4 regions of the Pseudomonas vesperimontis genome follow, and region 2 is predicted to be linked to each of the others. Evidence: predicted binding sites of a transcription regulator. Region 2 holds the regulator's gene; each other region holds the start of a gene.
What was found. The regulator FliA, encoded in region 2, starts transcription of late flagellar genes. The targets are predictions, from matches to a motif close to CTAAAGTTTNNNNNNNNNNNGCCGNTAA.

Region 1: a site for FliA is predicted at 1,868-1,895, ahead of WF513_RS07320 (methyl-accepting chemotaxis protein). Genes of this name have one in related genera too.
Region 3: a site for FliA is predicted at 2,452-2,479, ahead of motA (flagellar motor stator protein MotA). Genes of this name have one in related genera too.
Region 4: a site for FliA is predicted at 1,872-1,899, ahead of WF513_RS14480 (methyl-accepting chemotaxis protein). Genes of this name have one in related genera too.

What each region holds. Positions count from the first base shown of each region.
Region 1 is NZ_CP149803.1:1,523,403-1,527,580, forward strand. Features, by position in the region: gene WF513_RS07305 (sigma-70 family RNA polymerase sigma factor) at 1-43, opposite strand, end outside; gene WF513_RS07310 (amidohydrolase family protein) at 260-1,282, shown strand; gene WF513_RS07315 (DUF3859 domain-containing protein) at 1,345-1,809, shown strand; gene WF513_RS07320 (methyl-accepting chemotaxis protein) at 1,982-3,607, shown strand; gene fabB (beta-ketoacyl-ACP synthase I) at 3,844-4,178, opposite strand, start outside.
Region 2 is NZ_CP149803.1:1,224,060-1,228,237, reverse strand. Features, by position in the region: gene WF513_RS05795 (chemotaxis protein CheA) at 1-711, opposite strand, end outside; gene WF513_RS05790 (protein phosphatase CheZ) at 723-1,511, opposite strand; gene WF513_RS05785 (chemotaxis response regulator CheY) at 1,531-1,905, opposite strand; gene fliA (RNA polymerase sigma factor FliA) at 2,000-2,746, opposite strand; gene fleN (flagellar synthesis regulator FleN) at 2,743-3,573, opposite strand; gene flhF (flagellar biosynthesis protein FlhF) at 3,650-4,178, opposite strand, start outside.
Region 3 is NZ_CP149803.1:3,199,906-3,204,083, forward strand. Features, by position in the region: gene rsgA (small ribosomal subunit biogenesis GTPase RsgA) at 1-408, shown strand, start outside; gene motB (flagellar motor protein MotB) at 514-1,536, opposite strand; gene motA (flagellar motor stator protein MotA) at 1,545-2,396, opposite strand; gene WF513_RS15160 (HDOD domain-containing protein) at 2,516-4,030, shown strand; gene WF513_RS15165 (rhodanese-like domain-containing protein) at 4,076-4,178, shown strand, end outside.
Region 4 is NZ_CP149803.1:3,048,840-3,053,017, reverse strand. Features, by position in the region: gene ampD (1,6-anhydro-N-acetylmuramyl-L-alanine amidase AmpD) at 1-136, shown strand, start outside; gene ampE (regulatory signaling modulator protein AmpE) at 133-969, shown strand; gene WF513_RS14485 (ROK family protein) at 971-1,864, opposite strand; gene WF513_RS14480 (methyl-accepting chemotaxis protein) at 2,084-4,114, shown strand.

The sequences.
Region 1 (4,178 bases), 300 kb from region 2:
AGGCCTCAAGATGGCTTTCGTAATCAAACAACGGCTGCGCCATGCACGGGTTCCTGAATGTGTGAGCGTGCCGAAGGTTATACCCGAGCACGTGCTGTTTGGATGTCTTGGCAGTGAAACAAAACTTCTCCGCCAGCGTGCAGCCGGCGGTGCGATAGCTGTAACTCGGCTCGTGAGTTGCCAGCTGGAGGACAAAGCGGGATGAACTTGCGTTTAATACGTGGAGTCTATGTGCTTAGTCTGTCAGGAGGACACCCACTTGCATGCCCTACGAATCAGTTTCGCCTTGATCCTAGGCCTCACCGCTCAGTGCGCCCAGGCCCGGGAGTATCGTTACAGCGATGCCCACCTGCACTACGTCGATTTCTTTCAGGAAAGCGCCGGCATGACCGAGCTGTTTGAGCAAATGGCCGCCGGTAACATCGAGCATGTGATGCTCTCTGGTATTCCGGTGGCGAAGAAGTGGCATGAAGATGAGCCCAAGCGGCCACGTTACTACGCCGGCGACGATGCTGACGCCTATTGGTACAGCGCCACTGATGTGCTGGTGGCACATGCTTACAAGCAAGTGCCAGCCGAGCAGCGCAAGCGACTGCACCCGTTTTTATCAGGCTTTAACCCGAATGATAAGAATGCCGACGCGCACATCCGTCGCATGCTCGAACTTGACCCCGGGCTTTGGCAGGGCATAGGTGAGGTATTTACCCGCCACGATGACCTCACCGCGCTCATCAATGGCGATACCCCGCGTGCCAATAACGAGGCACTGGCGCGTGTTTTTCATCTGGCCGCCGAGTATGACCTGCCGGTGATGCTGCATTCCAACATCACCTCTAAGCGTGAGCGCAACCCGCTGTACTTGCAGGAAATTGAAGACCCACTGCGCAACCATCCACATGTGCGTTTTATCTGGGCGCATGCTGGCACCAGCATGGAAATTCATCGGCATCAGCAAAAATTGAAATTTCTCTTGCCGACGCTGCAGCGAATGATCGAGCAGTATCCCAATCTGTATATCGACCTGTCTTGGACCCTGCTCCAGCCTTACCTGCTGGATGCCGAGGGTAAGCCTGATCCGGCTTGGGTAAAATTGGTCAGCAGCTACCCGGCGCGGTTTATGTTGGGTTCTGATGTGGTTGGCCGCTTTAATGGCTTGGCCGAAAATATGACGGGCTTTAAGCCGTTTCTCGACGCCCTACCTGAGGATGTCGCCCAGCAGGTGGCGCGCGATAATTTCCTCGCCGTGCTGCCACGTAAGGTGCAGGCCGAGCTCGCAGAGTGAGCGTGTCATCGCCTTGTCACACCGATGTCATAGGCTCGCGCTCATCTAAAAAGGAGCGCAACATGCACCCCATTGCTTTAAGTAGTGTCATTGCACTTGTATTGAGCAGCAGCTTGGCGCTGGCCGACGTTCAGCTAGAAGGCCCGGTCGAATACGGCATTTTCGTCAACGATTATCAAGACTTTCAGGCCGGTGAGCGGGTGCTAGCCCGCAACAATCAGGTCATCGAGTCGGGCGCGGTGATCCCGGCCAAGCTGGGCAGTAAATTTGGTCTGCGTTATAGCCTTGCGGGCAAAATGGTAGGCGACTCGCCGCTGACTCTGCTCTACCTCACGCCAGGCGTGGTCACCCCAGACGGCAAACGCCATGACAAATTTGTCGTCACGCAAAAGCTGGTCACTGATGCGGCGAAAGAAGTCATGGCCTTTGAATTTACTGAAGCGCATGAAGTGGTGCCTGGCGAATGGCACTTTATGGTGTTTCAAGATGACCGCAAGCTGGTTGAGCAGCGTTTTACCGTGCGCTGATGTAGGGTCAGTTACAACTACCAACCCGAGCCTGGCTCGGGTTTTTTATATGCAAAGCTTCAAGAATCACACCGCACAGTCGATAGCGTACTTAGAGCCGTGTTACTTAAGGCCAGCACTGAACCCATCAACTAAACAACTAATAACCATAAACTTTGTAGGGCTGCCATCCATGACACTCAGAAACCTTAACATTGCACCCAGAGCGACGCTCGGCTTTGGTTTGGTAGCCCTGCTGGTGCTATTGCTTGGCAGCTTTTCGCTGCTGCAAATGGCTGAAATGAACACGCAGGCCGATAAAGTTAAAAGTAAATGGCTGCCTAGCATTATAGGTGTGGGCGAACTAAGCCAGGATGTGCTGCGCCTTCGAGCAATGACCCTGCGTTTAATGCTCAATACTGATGAAAGCATGGCTACGGCTAATTTGTCTAAGATTGAAGATCTCTATGGCGCCTTGGCTAAGTCAAAAGATAATTATGAGAAATATATTTCTTCGCCTGAAGAAAAAGCGAGCTATCAGCGTTTCACCCAGGCGGAAGGTAATTATCTACGCGAGCAGCGGCAGATTGTACAGGCGGTCCGCCAGAACGATTTGGATGCAGCTTTGGCGATAGCTAACGGTGCGCTTAATGGCCACGCCGACAGCATGACCAAGACGTTAATTGAGCTTGCGGGAATTAACCAAATTGGCGCCACCGCTGCGGTGGAAAAGTCTAACCAGGTGTTTGTCAGCGCGCGCTTGTGGGTGATTGCCGTTATAGCTTTGGCGCTGGGCCTAACCGTGATTCTGGCGATGCTGCTGACCCGCAGCATCGTCGCACCGCTGGCTGAAGCGGTGCGGGTGGCCGAAGTGGTGGCGAGCGGTAACCTCACTCAATCAATTGAGGTGCAAGGCAGCGATGAACCGGCGCGCTTGTTGGGTGCGCTAAAAACCATGCAACAGAGTCTGCGCAGCACCATTCAGGGTATTGCCGACTCTTCAACGCAACTGGCCTCCGCCTCTGAGGAGCTGAGTGCGGTGACAGAGGACTCCACCCGTGGTTTGCACCAGCAGAACGATGAAATCGAGCAGGCTGCTACCGCTGTCAATGAGATGACCAGTGCATCAGAAGAAGTAGCGCGCAATGCCGTCAGCACCTCTGAGGCGTCTAAAGAGTCCAACCGCACCGCGCAGCATGGCCGCGAGCAAGTGCGCCAGACCGTTGATTCAATCAGTTCCTTGGCTGAAGACGTCACCAGCACTGCCTCCGAGGTTGAACAACTGGCAGGTAAGGTGCGTGATATCAGCAAAGTCTTGGATGTGATTCGCTCGATTGCCGAACAAACCAACTTATTAGCGCTCAACGCCGCGATTGAAGCCGCGCGCGCAGGTGATGCTGGGCGGGGTTTTGCTGTGGTGGCGGATGAAGTTCGAGCGCTGGCACACCGTACCCAGCAATCAACTCAGGAAATTGAACAGATGGTCGGCGGCATTCAGCAGGGTACTGATAGAGCCGTAAACGCCATGCAAAACAGCAACAGCCGAGCGCGTTCGACCCTGGATGTAGCCAAGGCCGCCGGGCAGGCGCTGGATGAAATCGCAGTGGCTATTTCACAGATCAACGAGCGTAACCTGGTGATTGCCAGCGCAGCAGAAGAACAAGCCCAGGTGGCACGTGAAGTGGACCGCAACTTGGTCAACATCCGCGACCTGTCGATGCAGTCATCTGCTGGGGCCAACCAAACCTCGGCCGCCAGCCAGGAGCTGTCACGTCTCGCCGTTGACCTAACGGCGTTGGTGGCGCGCTTCTCGATTTGATCTTGGCTTACCCGCCTAATGCCGACCTTGGGATCGGGGTGGGCTAGGCGTCAGCAGATGTGTTGTCGACTGATGCACATCTGGCTGCGTCGTAACCCGTCAGTTCAGGGTGCTTTATCTACCTACGGTGTCGTCACTGACTCACGCCACGCAAGCGGTAGCAAAAATGCTTGCCGCACCACCAACGAAAAAGGCCACCTCACGGTGGCCTTTTTACATGCAAAACAAGCGTTGGTTTATTTACCCGCCCAGCGCTTGAGTACTAAGGTTGCGTTGGTGCCGCCGAAGCCAAAGCTGTTGCTCATCACGGTGTCGAGTTGGGCGTTCTCGACGGTGCTGCGCTGGATTGGCAGGTCGGCTATTTCTGGGTCAATTTCATCGATGTTGACCGAGCCGGCGATAAAGTTACCTTCCATCATCAACATGCAATAGATCGCTTCCTGCACCCCAGCCGCGCCAAGCGAGTGACCAGACAGGCTCTTGGTTGAGCTGATGGCTGGCGCTTTGGCACCAAACACTTCGCGCACGGCACGACTTTCTGCTAAATCGCCCACCGGCGTCGAGGTGCCGT
Region 2 (4,178 bases):
GCCTTTGCCATGCAATTGATCGAGTAGTGACTCAAATTCGTCATCGGTAATTTCGTTACTGCCCGCCGTTGCAGGGGCCGGAGTTGTAGGCGCAGAGACGACTTCAGGCGCTACAAACTGACCCTTACCATGCAGCTGGTCGAGCAACGATTCAAATTCATCATCGGTAATTTCATCGCCACTGGCCGCGCTGGCCGCCGGCGCCTGCACATTATCCAGGGAGCCGAGTAACTGCTCGAACTCAGTGTCAGTTATGTCGTCAGCGACTGGCTCAGGTTCGGGTGCTGCAATCGCGTCAGGCAACGCGCTATCATCGGCGCCGCCTGGTTCAGCCATACGCGCCAAAGCGGCTAGTAACTCAGGGGTAGCAGGAGTCAGGCTGGTACGTTCGCGTACCTCAGTGAACATACTGGTGACGGCATCCAGTGCTTCCAGCACCACGTCCATCAATGCGGAGTCGACGCGTCGCTCACCCTTGCGCAGGATGTCGAAGACGTTTTCTGCGATGTGACAGCATTCCACCAACTCATTGAGCTGGAGAAACCCGGCACCGCCTTTGACCGTATGAAAACCGCGGAAAATAGCATTTAGCAGATTCTTATCGTCGGGTCGACTTTCCAGCTCTACAAGCTGTTCAGACAACAGTTCAATAATCTCGCCGGCCTCTACCAGGAAGTCCTGAAGGATTTCTTCATCGGCGCCGAAGCTCATAAGACGTGCTCCTAAAATCCCAGACTGGAAAGCAGGTCGTCGACATCATCTTGATTAGATGCGACGTCTTCACGCTTATCGGCATGAATCTGCGGACCTTCACCATGGGAAGGTTCTTTTTGTTTTTCTTGTTCGGCGCGGAGCATCTCGCGGTTGTGCTCAATGCCGGCAAACTGATCCACTTGGCTGGCCATTAGCACCAGTTTCAGCAGGTTACTTTCAACTTCAGTGACCAACTGGGTGACGCGTTTAATCACCTGCCCTGTTAAGTCCTGAAAATCTTGGGCCAGCATGATGTCGTTCAGATTGGCCGACAGTTTGGCGCCATCACGCTCGCTGCGATCGAGAAACGACTCAACCCGTTTAGCCAACTCACGAAAGTTGTCAGCGCTCATCTCGCGGCGCATAAATCGCCCCCAGTCAGCACTTAAACTATGCGCTTCATCGCTAAAACCATTGACCAGCGGGGTACTTTGCTCGACCAAGTCCATGGTGCGATTAGCCGCTTTCTCGGTCATCGTCACCACGTAATTCAAACGTTCAGTGGCATCGGTGATTTGTGAAACCTCGGTAGCATGCGGCATACGAGGGTCGAGTTGGAAATTGACGATGGCGTTATGCAGCTCTCGGGTCAGCTTGCCGACCTCATGATACAAGCCACGGTCGCGCGCCTTGTTCAGGTCATGTATCAGCTGTACCGCTTCACCAAAGTTGCCACGTTCAAGGCTGTCTACCAGTTGGCGAGCACTGTGTTTCAAGGACGACTCAAGATCACCCTGAGCGGAATCATTATGTTCCATAGAACCCTCATGGCAGACATCAGCCGTTGACGCGCTCGAAGATTTTCTCAATCTTCTCTTTAAGTACCTGAGCAGTGAACGGCTTAACTACATAACCGTTAACACCCGCTTGGGCGGCCTCGATGATCTGATCGCGCTTGGCTTCTGCCGTGACCATCAGTACCGGCAGCGTTTTTAGGCGATCATCCGCACGCACAGCGCGCAGCAAGTCGATACCGGTCATGCCAGGCATGTTCCAGTCCGTGACCAAAAAGTCAAAACTGCCGCTTTGCAGCATCGGCAGCGCCGTTACGCCGTCATCCGCTTCGGCGGTGTTGGTAAACCCCAAATCACGCAAGAGGTTCTTAATGATTCGTCGCATCGTTGAAAAGTCATCAACGATGAGGATTTTCATGTTCTTGTCCAAGTCGACCTCCGTACAGTCCCAAACGCACCCAGCGACCTGTGTGCGCCTTTAATCGTGAAATCGGCGAGCATTAACGTGCAATTCAGCGGGCACGCCATTCAGCTAGGCGGGCACGCAAGCGAGCAGCACACTGACTGTGTAACTGGCTTACTCGTGACTCGCTAACCCCCAACACTGCACCAATCTCTTTTAGATTTAATTCTTCATCGTAATACAGTGCTAACACTAGGCGCTCGCGCTCTGGCAAGCCAGCAATGGCATCTGCTAGGGCCGCTTGAAAACGTTGATCTTCCAAATCACGAGAGGGTTCAAGGTGATTGCTGCCAGCATCCTCATCCATCGCGCCGTGCTCGCCGTCCTGCAACAGGTCGTCGAAGCTGAATAGGCGGCTGCCTAGCGTGTCGCCAAGAATGCCGTAGTAATCTTCAAGACTCAATTCTAGTTCGGCCGCAACCTCTTGATCTTTAGCGTCTCGACCCGTTCTGGCCTCAACTTTCCTAATCGCGTCACTGACCATGCGGCTATTACGGTGCACCGAACGCGGCGCCCAATCACCTTTGCGCACCTCGTCAAGCATGGAGCCACGTATGCGGATGCCCACAAACGTCTCGAAACTGGCTCCTTTGCTGGAATCGTATTTTTTTGAAGCTTCAAGTAGGCCGATCATCCCGGCTTGAATCAAATCGTCAACCTGCACATTGGCCGGTAAGCGCGCCAGCAGGTGATAGGCAATGCGTTTGACCAGAGGCGCGTAGCGCTCGATCAACTGGTGCTGTGCGTCTTGCGCCTGCGCCTTGCTATACATACGTAGTCCAGAGGCTGCTGTCATAGGGCCGCGTCTGCGAGCGGTTGTTGCACCAAACGCTCAACGAAAAATTCCAAATGCCCGCGCGGGTTAGCGGGTAGCGGCCATGCGTCAACTTTTTGCGCGATGGCTTTAAACGCCAGCGCGCACTTGGAGCGCGGGAAGGCTTCGTAAACCGCGCGCTGCTTCTGTACCGCCTTGCGCACGGACTCATCGTAAGGCACCGCACCGACATATTGCAGGGCAACATCGAGGAAACGGTCTGTGACTTTAGTCAGCTTAGCAAACAGGTTACGACCTTCTTGCGGGCTGTGAGCCATATTGGCTAAAACGCGAAAGCGATTCATGCCGTGGTCGCGGTTGAGCAATTTAATCAGGGCGTAGGCGTCGGTAATTGAGGTTGGCTCATCACACACGACCACCAGCACTTCCTGCGCTGCACGCACGAAGCTGACGACGCCATCACCAATTCCAGCAGCTGTGTCGATGATCAATACATCCAGGTTGTCGCTAATATCACTAAACGCTTGGATTAACCCGGCATGCTGCATAGGCGACAGCTGCACCATACTCTGAATACCTGAGGCCGCCGGGACAATGCGGATACCACCCGGGCCCTGCAACAACACATCGCGCAGATCACATTCGCCACTGATCACATCTTCCAGAGTGCGCTTGGCTGTCAGCCCCAACAACACGTCGACGTTGGCCAAGCCAAGGTCGGCGTCCAACAACATCACTCGCCGACCTAGATCAGCCAGAGCTATCGCCAGATTGACTGAGACGTTGGTCTTACCGACGCCACCCTTGCCGCCGGTCACCGCAATCACCTGTACGGGATGCATACCCATAATTTCTAACACCTTGTCTAACGTCGACTGGAGCCACTTGATCGGTTAAGTACCGTCCCACCTAACAGCATGGCGCTTAACTGACGCGCTGTGTGGGCTGCTGGTACAGGTCGGCAAACATCTCCGCCATCGTATCCTCGCTCGGTTCTTGGGTCGCCTGCAGCCCAACGGCTCGGCTGACCAATTGATGACTGCGCGGGATCTGCAGATCATCAGGAATACGTGGCCCATCAGTTAGGTAGGCTACCGGTAGACGCTGGCTAATAGCCAGACCTAAAACCTCACCCAAGCTGGTGGCCTCATCGGCCTTGGTGATAATGCAACCGCTCAAACCACAACGCTTGTAACTATGGTAGGCGGCTTTGAGCACTTGACTCTGACTGGTAGAGGCCATAACCAGATAATTTTTTGCATTAACGCCTCGACTGGCCAGGGTTTCCAGTTGCATACGCAACGCTGGATCATTAGCCGGGAGACCCGCTGTATCAATCAGCACCACCCGCTTACGCGCCAGCGGGGCAAGGGCTTGAGTCAAGGACTGGCCTGGATCAACCAAGGTGACGGGCACATTAAGAATACGACCCAAGGTTTTCAGTTGCTCCTGC
Region 3 (4,178 bases), 1.8 Mb from region 2:
GACGGTCACGTCAGTGTGTTTGTGGGGCAGTCTGGGGTTGGCAAATCATCGCTGGTTAACAGCCTGCTGCCCGATGTCGACATCCGCGTTGGCCCGCTTTCAGAGCAGTCTGGCTTGGGCACTCACACCACCACCACCGCCCGGCTGTTTCACTTCCCCGGTGGCGGCGAGCTGATTGACTCACCCGGCATCCGCGAATTCGGCCTGGTGCATGTCAGCCGCGATGATGTTGAGGCTGGGTTTATCGAGTTCCATGAACTGATCGGCCAATGCCGCTTCCGCGACTGCAAACATGACCGTGAGCCAGGCTGCGCCCTGCTCAAGGCCTTGGAAGACGGCCGTTTACATCCGCAGCGCATGGCCAGTTACCGGCAAATCTTGGCCAGCCTGCCAGAAATCCAGTACTGAAAAAATCGCCGGAGCGATTTCTAACGTCGCGCCGCGACGGCCCGCAGGATGGCAGGCCATCAACAACAAGGCCGCGACACATCGCGGCCTTGTTTACCTCAGCCCTCACTCGGCGGGCTGATCGAATTGCAGCACGCCTTCCTCGAATATATTCAGTCGCTCACGTAATTGGCCGTCCAATAACGGCTCAGCAGCGGGTGCGGGTGCGGGTGCGGGTGCGCCAGCATCAGGTGCAACAGGCGTTACGCCAGGCTCTGCCGGTGCGCCTGTGCCGGTATCGCCTTCGATCGCGCGCTGAGCCTTCTTGGTCAGCACCACGATGTCGATACGTCGATTAATGGGGTTAAGTGGGTCTTCCCGATCAAACAGCGCCGACGATGCATACCCCACCACCCGCGCGACTTGCTCGTCGCTGTACCCGCCGGCGATCAGTACACGCCGCGCCGCATTAGCCCGATCAGACGACAGCTCCCAGTTACCGTAGCCGCCTCGCCCGACAAAAGGCGAAGCGTCGGTGTGCCCGCTGAGGCTGATTTTGTTTGGCACGGCGGAAATGGTGTCCGTCAGCGCCAGCAGAATATCCTCGAAATAAGGCCGTAATTCCCCGCTACCCGAGGCAAACATGGGACGGTTCTCAGCATCCATAATTTGGATACGCAGCCCATCTTGAGTAATTTCGAAGAGGATCTGGTCTTTAAAATTCTGCAGCTGAGGGTTTTCCTCAACCTTGTTCTGCAGCTCTTGCAGCAGCAGCTCTAAGCGCTCGCGCTCAACTTCTTCGGCTACCGATTCAGCCTGCAACTTATCAACCTCAGCCTGCACATCCTCAGCTGGGGTTTTCTCATCCTGCGGCACATCGTTGAGGGTGCGGTCCGGCGCAGGCGTTGGCGTGCCGCCCAAGTCAATCACATACGGGCTGGCGCTTTCCGAAAAACCTACGGGGTCTTGGAAGTAACCCGAAATCAGCTTCTTTTGCTCGGGAGTGGCCGTTGTCATCAGCCACATCACCAGAAAGAACGCCATCATTGCCGTGGCAAAGTCAGCGAAAGCGATTTTCCAAGCGCCACCGTGATGGCCACCGGCAACCTTCTTGATGCGCTTGACGATTATCGGCTGGTTATTCTCCATGCGCCGTCTTAGCTCCCACGCATTGCTTGTTCAAGCTCAGCAAAGCTTGGCCGATGCGCCGGGTACAGCACCTTGCGGGAGAACTCGACCGCCAATGATGGCGGCATGCCTGAAGCCGAAGCCACCAAGCCGGCCTTGATCGCTTCGTACACGTTTAACTCCTCTTTGGCATCGTGCTCAAGCGCCGCAGCCAGAGGACCGAAGAAACCGTAGGAGGCCAAAATACCGAAGAATGTACCGACCAGAGCGGTACCCACCTTTTGCCCAATCTCAGCGTTGTCAGCCGTCGCGAGAATCGACATGGTAATCACGATACCCAACACCGCCGCCACGATACCCATCGCCGGCATACCGTCGGCTACTTTGGCGACAGCATGGGCTGGGTGCTCAATGTCTTCCTTAAGACTGGCGATTTCCATGTCAAACAAGCCTTCCAGTTCATGCGGAGCCATGTTGCCGGACGACATGATGCGCAGGTAATCACAGATGAAAGCGGTCATCTGCTTATCTTTGAGGATGCCGGGGTACTTGCTGAAAATTGGGCTGGCCGGCGGGTCTTCCACGTCAGCCTCGATGGCCATCATGCCTTCGCGGCGGCTTTTGTTAAGAATCTCATAAAGCAGCTTGAGCACTTCAAGGTAGTAGGCGTGGGTAAAACGCGAGCTGAACATGCTCAGCGACTTTTTGAATACATGCATAAAGGCGCTGCCGGGGTTGGCCTGCAAAAATGCACCCAATGCGGCGCCGCCGATAATGAGAATTTCGAAGGGATGGACCAGCGCCATAAACTTACCGCCGGAGAGGATAAACCCCCCCAATACAGAGGCGAAAACGACAATAATTCCGATGATTTTAATCATATAAAGAGGCTAGCCAGAGAGGGTAAAAAGGTGTTGCGCAAAACAACCCTTCTATTTATCGGGAGTTTTGCGCGAGACTATAGCCAGTTAAGGTCAAAAGCCAGCTTGTCTCAACCCGCATGCAAAAGCCCATTCCCTATCCGCGTACCCTGAGTGCCTGGCTCAAGCAGCTAGACAACCAGCTATTGCCTGCCTCACTCGACAGCCTGCAAAAGCTGCGGCACGCCCTGGCGGACAGCAATCGCTCGATGCGCGAGCTGGCAGAGTTGATGCGAGGTTGCCCAGCCCTTGCTCTTAGCGTGCTGCGTGAAGCCAATCACAAGAGCAGTGGCCTCAGCGAACAAACCGAAAACCTCGAAGCCGCCATCAGCCGCATCGGCATCAAACGCACTGAAGCGCTGCTCAACCGCATGCCTGCCCTGCCCGAGCAAGAACTGCCTGAGGCACTGCGACAAATCCAACTGATCAGCCAGCATGCCAGCCACCAAGCCAATGGCCTGTTCGGAGGTCGCTTAGCCCGTTTGTGGCAGGAAGTGCACTGGGGCAGCCAACTATTCCTAGCACCGATCTGGGCCCTGCTCGCGGCCCATCCTGAGCTGTTCGAGGCATGGGAGCAGCGGGTATTGGTCAAGGGTGAAGCGGCAGCCAAGGTCGAGCGCGAGTTATTGGGCGTGCCGTTGTTGACACTGTGTCTAGCCCTCAGCGAGCAGTGGCGGTTGCCTGAGTGGGTAACTCAGGGCTATCGCCTGCTGGTCAATGATCGGCGCCTGCTGGTCAAAGCGCTGCACATTGCTCGCGACAATGAACATCCGCTGCACCAGCAACAATACTTGGACGCCGACACTGAGCTGCGGCGCTGGTTGACCCAGCCAGCCAACACGATTTTGCTGGCAAACGGCTTAGCGATTACCGCGCACTACGCCTGGAACAGCCGGCATAGCCTGCGCTGGCAGCGCCTGATCGGTTTATTCCTGCAACTGCCACTCGATCAGGTGCAGCAGTTACTGCACCAGAACGCTGTTAACAGTGCCCGCCAACAGCCAGACAGCAGCCTCTGGCACCCCGCCGAAGCTTTGATCTGGCCATGGCAGGCGCGGCACCTGAAAACCGCAGTGGAGCCGCCGAAGGCCCCTGTCGTCAGCGAGTGGCGCCAGCAATGCGCGCACTTACTGGCACAACCCAGTGCCTTCACCAACGTGCTGCAACTCACCGCCTGCGCCAACCAAGCCATCCAGGCCTGTGGCATGCAGCGTGTGCTGATCTTACTGGCGGACCGCAACCACACGCGCCTGGTCACCCAACAATACAGTGGCCTGGATAAAGCAGCCGCCAGCCTCAGTCTCGACCCACAGCAAAGCCAGGTGCTGCGTCGCCTGCTCAGTGCGCCAGCGCAGCTCAGGTTAAGCCCAGCCAATATGGCGCAGTTTTCAGCCCTGTTGCCCGGCGCGCTTAAGAGCCTGTTCCCCAGTGAACACCTGATGATTCGCTCAATTGCCAGCAACAACCGTGTAGTCATGCTGATTTTCACCGACCAAGGCGGCATGGCTCTGAGCGATGCCGGCGTGCAGGGCTTTGGCAAAACCGTGCAATGCATTGAGCGCGCGCTGGCCAGCTTTGCTAACCGCGCGCGCTAGGCTTTCCGCTACAATCGGCGCTCACCCAATCAACAGAGACGCGGCATGAGCGCTTTCGCTGAGTTGCCCTTACTGATCGAGCCTGCCCAGCTGGCCAGTCGCCTGCAAGCACCTGAGCTGATTTTGCTCGATTTGACCAGCCAAGCAC
Region 4 (4,178 bases), 1.8 Mb from region 2:
GACTTATCCAGCCATCACCCTGGCGCGTATGTGCGGGCATAGCGACATTGCCCCAGGGCGTAAGACTGACCCCGGCTCAGCATTCGACTGGACACGTTTACGTGCGGCATTGCAGCAAGACAAGGAGCTGAAATGAATTTTCTAGTGCTACTGCTGGTGCTGTGGGTCGAAAAGTTTTCGGCTTGGCGTAACCGCATTCAAAATGACGGGCATTGGCTGCGCTTTTTGGCAACGACTGAAAGCAAACCGCGCTGGGCTGAGCGGCCTTGGTTGGCGTTGGCGCTGCTGGTGCTGCTGCCACTGTTAGGGTTAGGGCTGATTCTGCAGCTGCTAGAACCTGTGGCTTATGGCTGGCTGGTTTTGCCAGTGCATCTGTTGGTGGTGATTTACAGCTTGGGTCGTGGTGATTTGCTCGCCGCGCTTGGGCCGTTTCGTGACAGCTGGCGCCGAGGCGATGCTGAGGCGGCGTATCTAGTTGCCCGACGCGATTTAGCATTGGAAGCAGATGACGAAGGCACATTGCTGCATAGCGTGCAGGGCTATTTGGTTTGGCAGGCGTACCAGAGCTTTTTTGCGGTGATATTTTGGTACGCGCTGTTAGGGCCTTTGGCGGCGTTGGCCTATCGGCTGATTGCCCTGACCTGCGAGCATGCCACTGCGCCTGCTTTGCGTGAGGCTGCCGCACAAGTGCGCCACGGGTTCGACTGGTTGCCGGTGCGCGTGTTGGCCGCGAGCTTCGCCTTGGTCGGTAACTTTGCTGGGGTTAGCCGCACGTTACTGCATGAGCTGCTCAGTTGGGATATCAGCGCCGCGCAGTTGGTGACTAACACGGCGCGCGCCGCTGGCGAGATACCCGAGCCGGTGATTGGCGAGGCTGGGGTCAGCAGTTTGGACGGTCTCTGGCAATTGTTGGTGCGCGCGGCGGTGTTCTGGTACGCGGGCTTTGCTGTGTGGACCCTGCTTATTTGATCTATTCGCTCCATAGCCATGCAGCACCGCGCACACCGCTGGAGTCGCCATGTTGGGCCTGTAACAGGCGTGTATTGACCTTGTCGGAGAAGACATAGCGCGGCAGCAATGGCGCAACTTCAGCGTAAAGCGCGGCGCTGTTAGAAAGGCCGCCGCCGAGGACGATGACATACGGGTCAATCAGGTTAATCACCGAGGCCAGGCCGCGCGCCAGTTGGTCGCAATAACGAGTGAAGGCCAGTTGTGCTGCTGGATTGCCGGCCTCAGCTGCGCTGACTAAGGCGCTCGCAGCCATGCCAAGGCCACTGCGCGCGGCCCAGCCCGGGCCGCTTAAAAAGGTTTCGATGCAGTCATCTTGGCCGCAGTAGCAACGCCGGGCTGGGCCGTCCTCGCTGCGCCGCCATGGCAGGGGGTTATGCCCCCATTCTCCGGCAATGGCATTCGGGCCGCTGAGCAGTTGCCGATTCACCACAAGTCCGCCACCGACGCCGGTGCCAAGAATTACCCCGAAGACACTAGCCGCCCCAGCTCCGGCGCCGTCACAGGCCTCTGAAAGGGCAAAGCAATCGGCGTCATTGGCTAGGCGCACGGGGCGTTGCAGGCGCTGCTCAAGATCACCCTGCAAGTCTTGGCCAATCAGGCATTGCGAGTTGGCGTTTTTGATACGGCCATGGTCGGGGGAGCGTGTGCCGGGGATGCCAACACCGACGCTGCCGCGACAGCCTAGCTCGCGCTCGCAGGCTTCGACCAAATCGGCGATCTTGCTGACGGTTTGTGGATAATCACCTTGTGGCGTCGGCATGCGTCGGCGTAATACTTGGCGACCGTTGTCGAGGGCGATGATTTCGATTTTGCTGCCACCCAGATCAATGCCCAGCTTTAGAGGTGTGTGCATAGTTAACCTTAAGTTACAGAGGTTGAAGTCGATAAGGGGTATACATGAGTATGAGCTCGGTTGCGGTTGTGCGACATTGGTCACGCTAATCTGCGCCTATCTACCGAGCGAATCCAAATGCCGCAGGTCGAGCTGTAATGTATACCTAGGGTGCCATCTGCCAAGCTGTGCGGCCCACGTGTAAACCGGCACAACAATAATTAGAACTGGAGACGTCCTGTGAAGACCGTGTTGTATCCGGCCATTGTGCTGATGAATCGCCTTAGTTTCGGCATGAAATTCAGTTTGATCAGCGTGCTGTTTTTTCTGCCCATGCTGGTCACCAATTTCTATCTCGTACGAGACTCCTACCGACAATTTGTCAGCACTCAGGCGGCGCTTGAGAGCATTGATCTGCTGGGCGAAAGCCTGACATTGCGGCGCAACATTGAAGACTTTGTCGACTTAAGCGAGATCAACTCAGTGATCGGCCAGTCCGGTCAGGCGGGTGATCTTGATGCGCGCGCGGCGACCCTTCACAAAACCATTGCCAGCTCGCTGCAGGGCATGGCGGCGGTGGTCCGCGAAGCGGAACAGGTTGATGAGTTCAATGCCAAGCGCGATGAACTGATCGCCGAGCTGGCGGCCGTGCAAAACGAGTCGTCCGTGCAAGGCAAAATCGCCTTAGCGGAAAAACTGCTGGGTTCCTCGCAAGTGTTTATCAAGCTGATCGCCAGCCAAGCCGGTTTGAGCCAAGACCGTCAGGGCTCAGTGCGGCAGATGATTGAGCTGATCAGCGTGGCCACGCCGAAGGTCACTGAGGCGCTGAGTGAAGGGCGGGCAATCGGTGCCTACTCGTTAGGCCAGGGCTTCCTTAACTCCGCATCCAGCACCACTTTTGATGAGCTGTTGTTGGACTTGGAAAAGCTCCACGCCGAGTACGGTTTGAGTTTGCAAGCCACGCTCAATGCCAGCCCACAGGCTCGCACCGAGTTGGCCGGCCAAGCAGCAAGCAGCTTGGATACGTTAAAAACCATGGCGGTCTTGTTTGAGGACAAAGTGGTAATCGCCGACACGCTGGACATGCCGTGGGCGCAGTACTACAGCGACGTCAGTGCGGCAATGGCGCAAACCTATGAGCTCAATAGCGCTGTGCTGGCGTACCTCGATAAGCGATTGCAGGTGCGTTTGGAAGAGAACCGCGTGCAGATGGCGCTGCTGGTAGCGGCTCTGTTGGTGGTTTTTCTGCTGATTCTCTATCTGTATGGCGGCTTCTATGTGTCGATCCGCACCACGCTTAAAAGCCTTGGTCAGGTGATGAACCAGGTGGCTGCCGGCGACATGACGGTCAGCTTCAAGCCGCAAAGCCGCGATGAACTGGGCGAGCTGGGCCAAGTCTTTAATGAAACGGTGAGTAAGATTCACCAGTTGATTGAACGCGTCGGTCAGACGGTGGTTGAAGTTGAGCGTCAAGCCGTTCGGGTGCAGCAGGTTTCCGAGGAAAGTAACCAAGCGGTAGCGGGCCAGCGCGGGCAGATTGATCAAGTGGCCACGGCCATGAATGAAATGTCGGCAACCGCTCAGGAAGTGGCGAGCAGTGCTGCCGCGGCGGTGAGCAGCGCGCAGAGTGTTAATGATGAAACGGTCAGCGGCCGCGCACTGGTTGAGTTGCAAGTGGGTAGCATCCAGCGTTTAGCTGGGGAAATTGACCAGTCCATGACGGTGATTAACAAGCTGGCCACTGACAGCGCCTCGATCAGTCAGGTGCTGGATGTGATTAAGGGCATTGCCGAGCAGACCAACTTGCTGGCGCTAAACGCTGCCATCGAGGCCGCCCGAGCGGGTGAGCAGGGGCGCGGTTTTGCCGTGGTCGCCGATGAGGTGCGCAATTTGGCTAAGCGCACTCAGCAGTCCACCCAAGAGATTGAGGCAATGATCGCTAAGCTGCAAAGCGGTGTAGGCGCGGCGGTTAAGTCGATGAGTTCCAGTCACAAAATGGCAGACAACACGGTGAGTGAATCTGACAAGGTGCAGCAGGCGCTGGAGAATATCCTCGGCGCAGTCGGCATGATTGTTGACCAGAACCAGCAAATCGCCACGGCCGCCGAAGAGCAAACGGCCGTGGCCCACGATATCGACCAGAACATTGTTGAGATCAGCCAGGCGGGTGAGCGCACCGCCGAAGGTGCCAGCCATACCGAGCAGGCCAGTCGCGAGCTGTCTGGTTCGGTGGCACAGTTGAAACAGCTGATCAGCGCGTTCCGCGTCTGATAAAGGTTTAACTTGAATACAGCCCGCCACCTTGGAGGGCTTTTTTATTCGCGATCCATAAGCT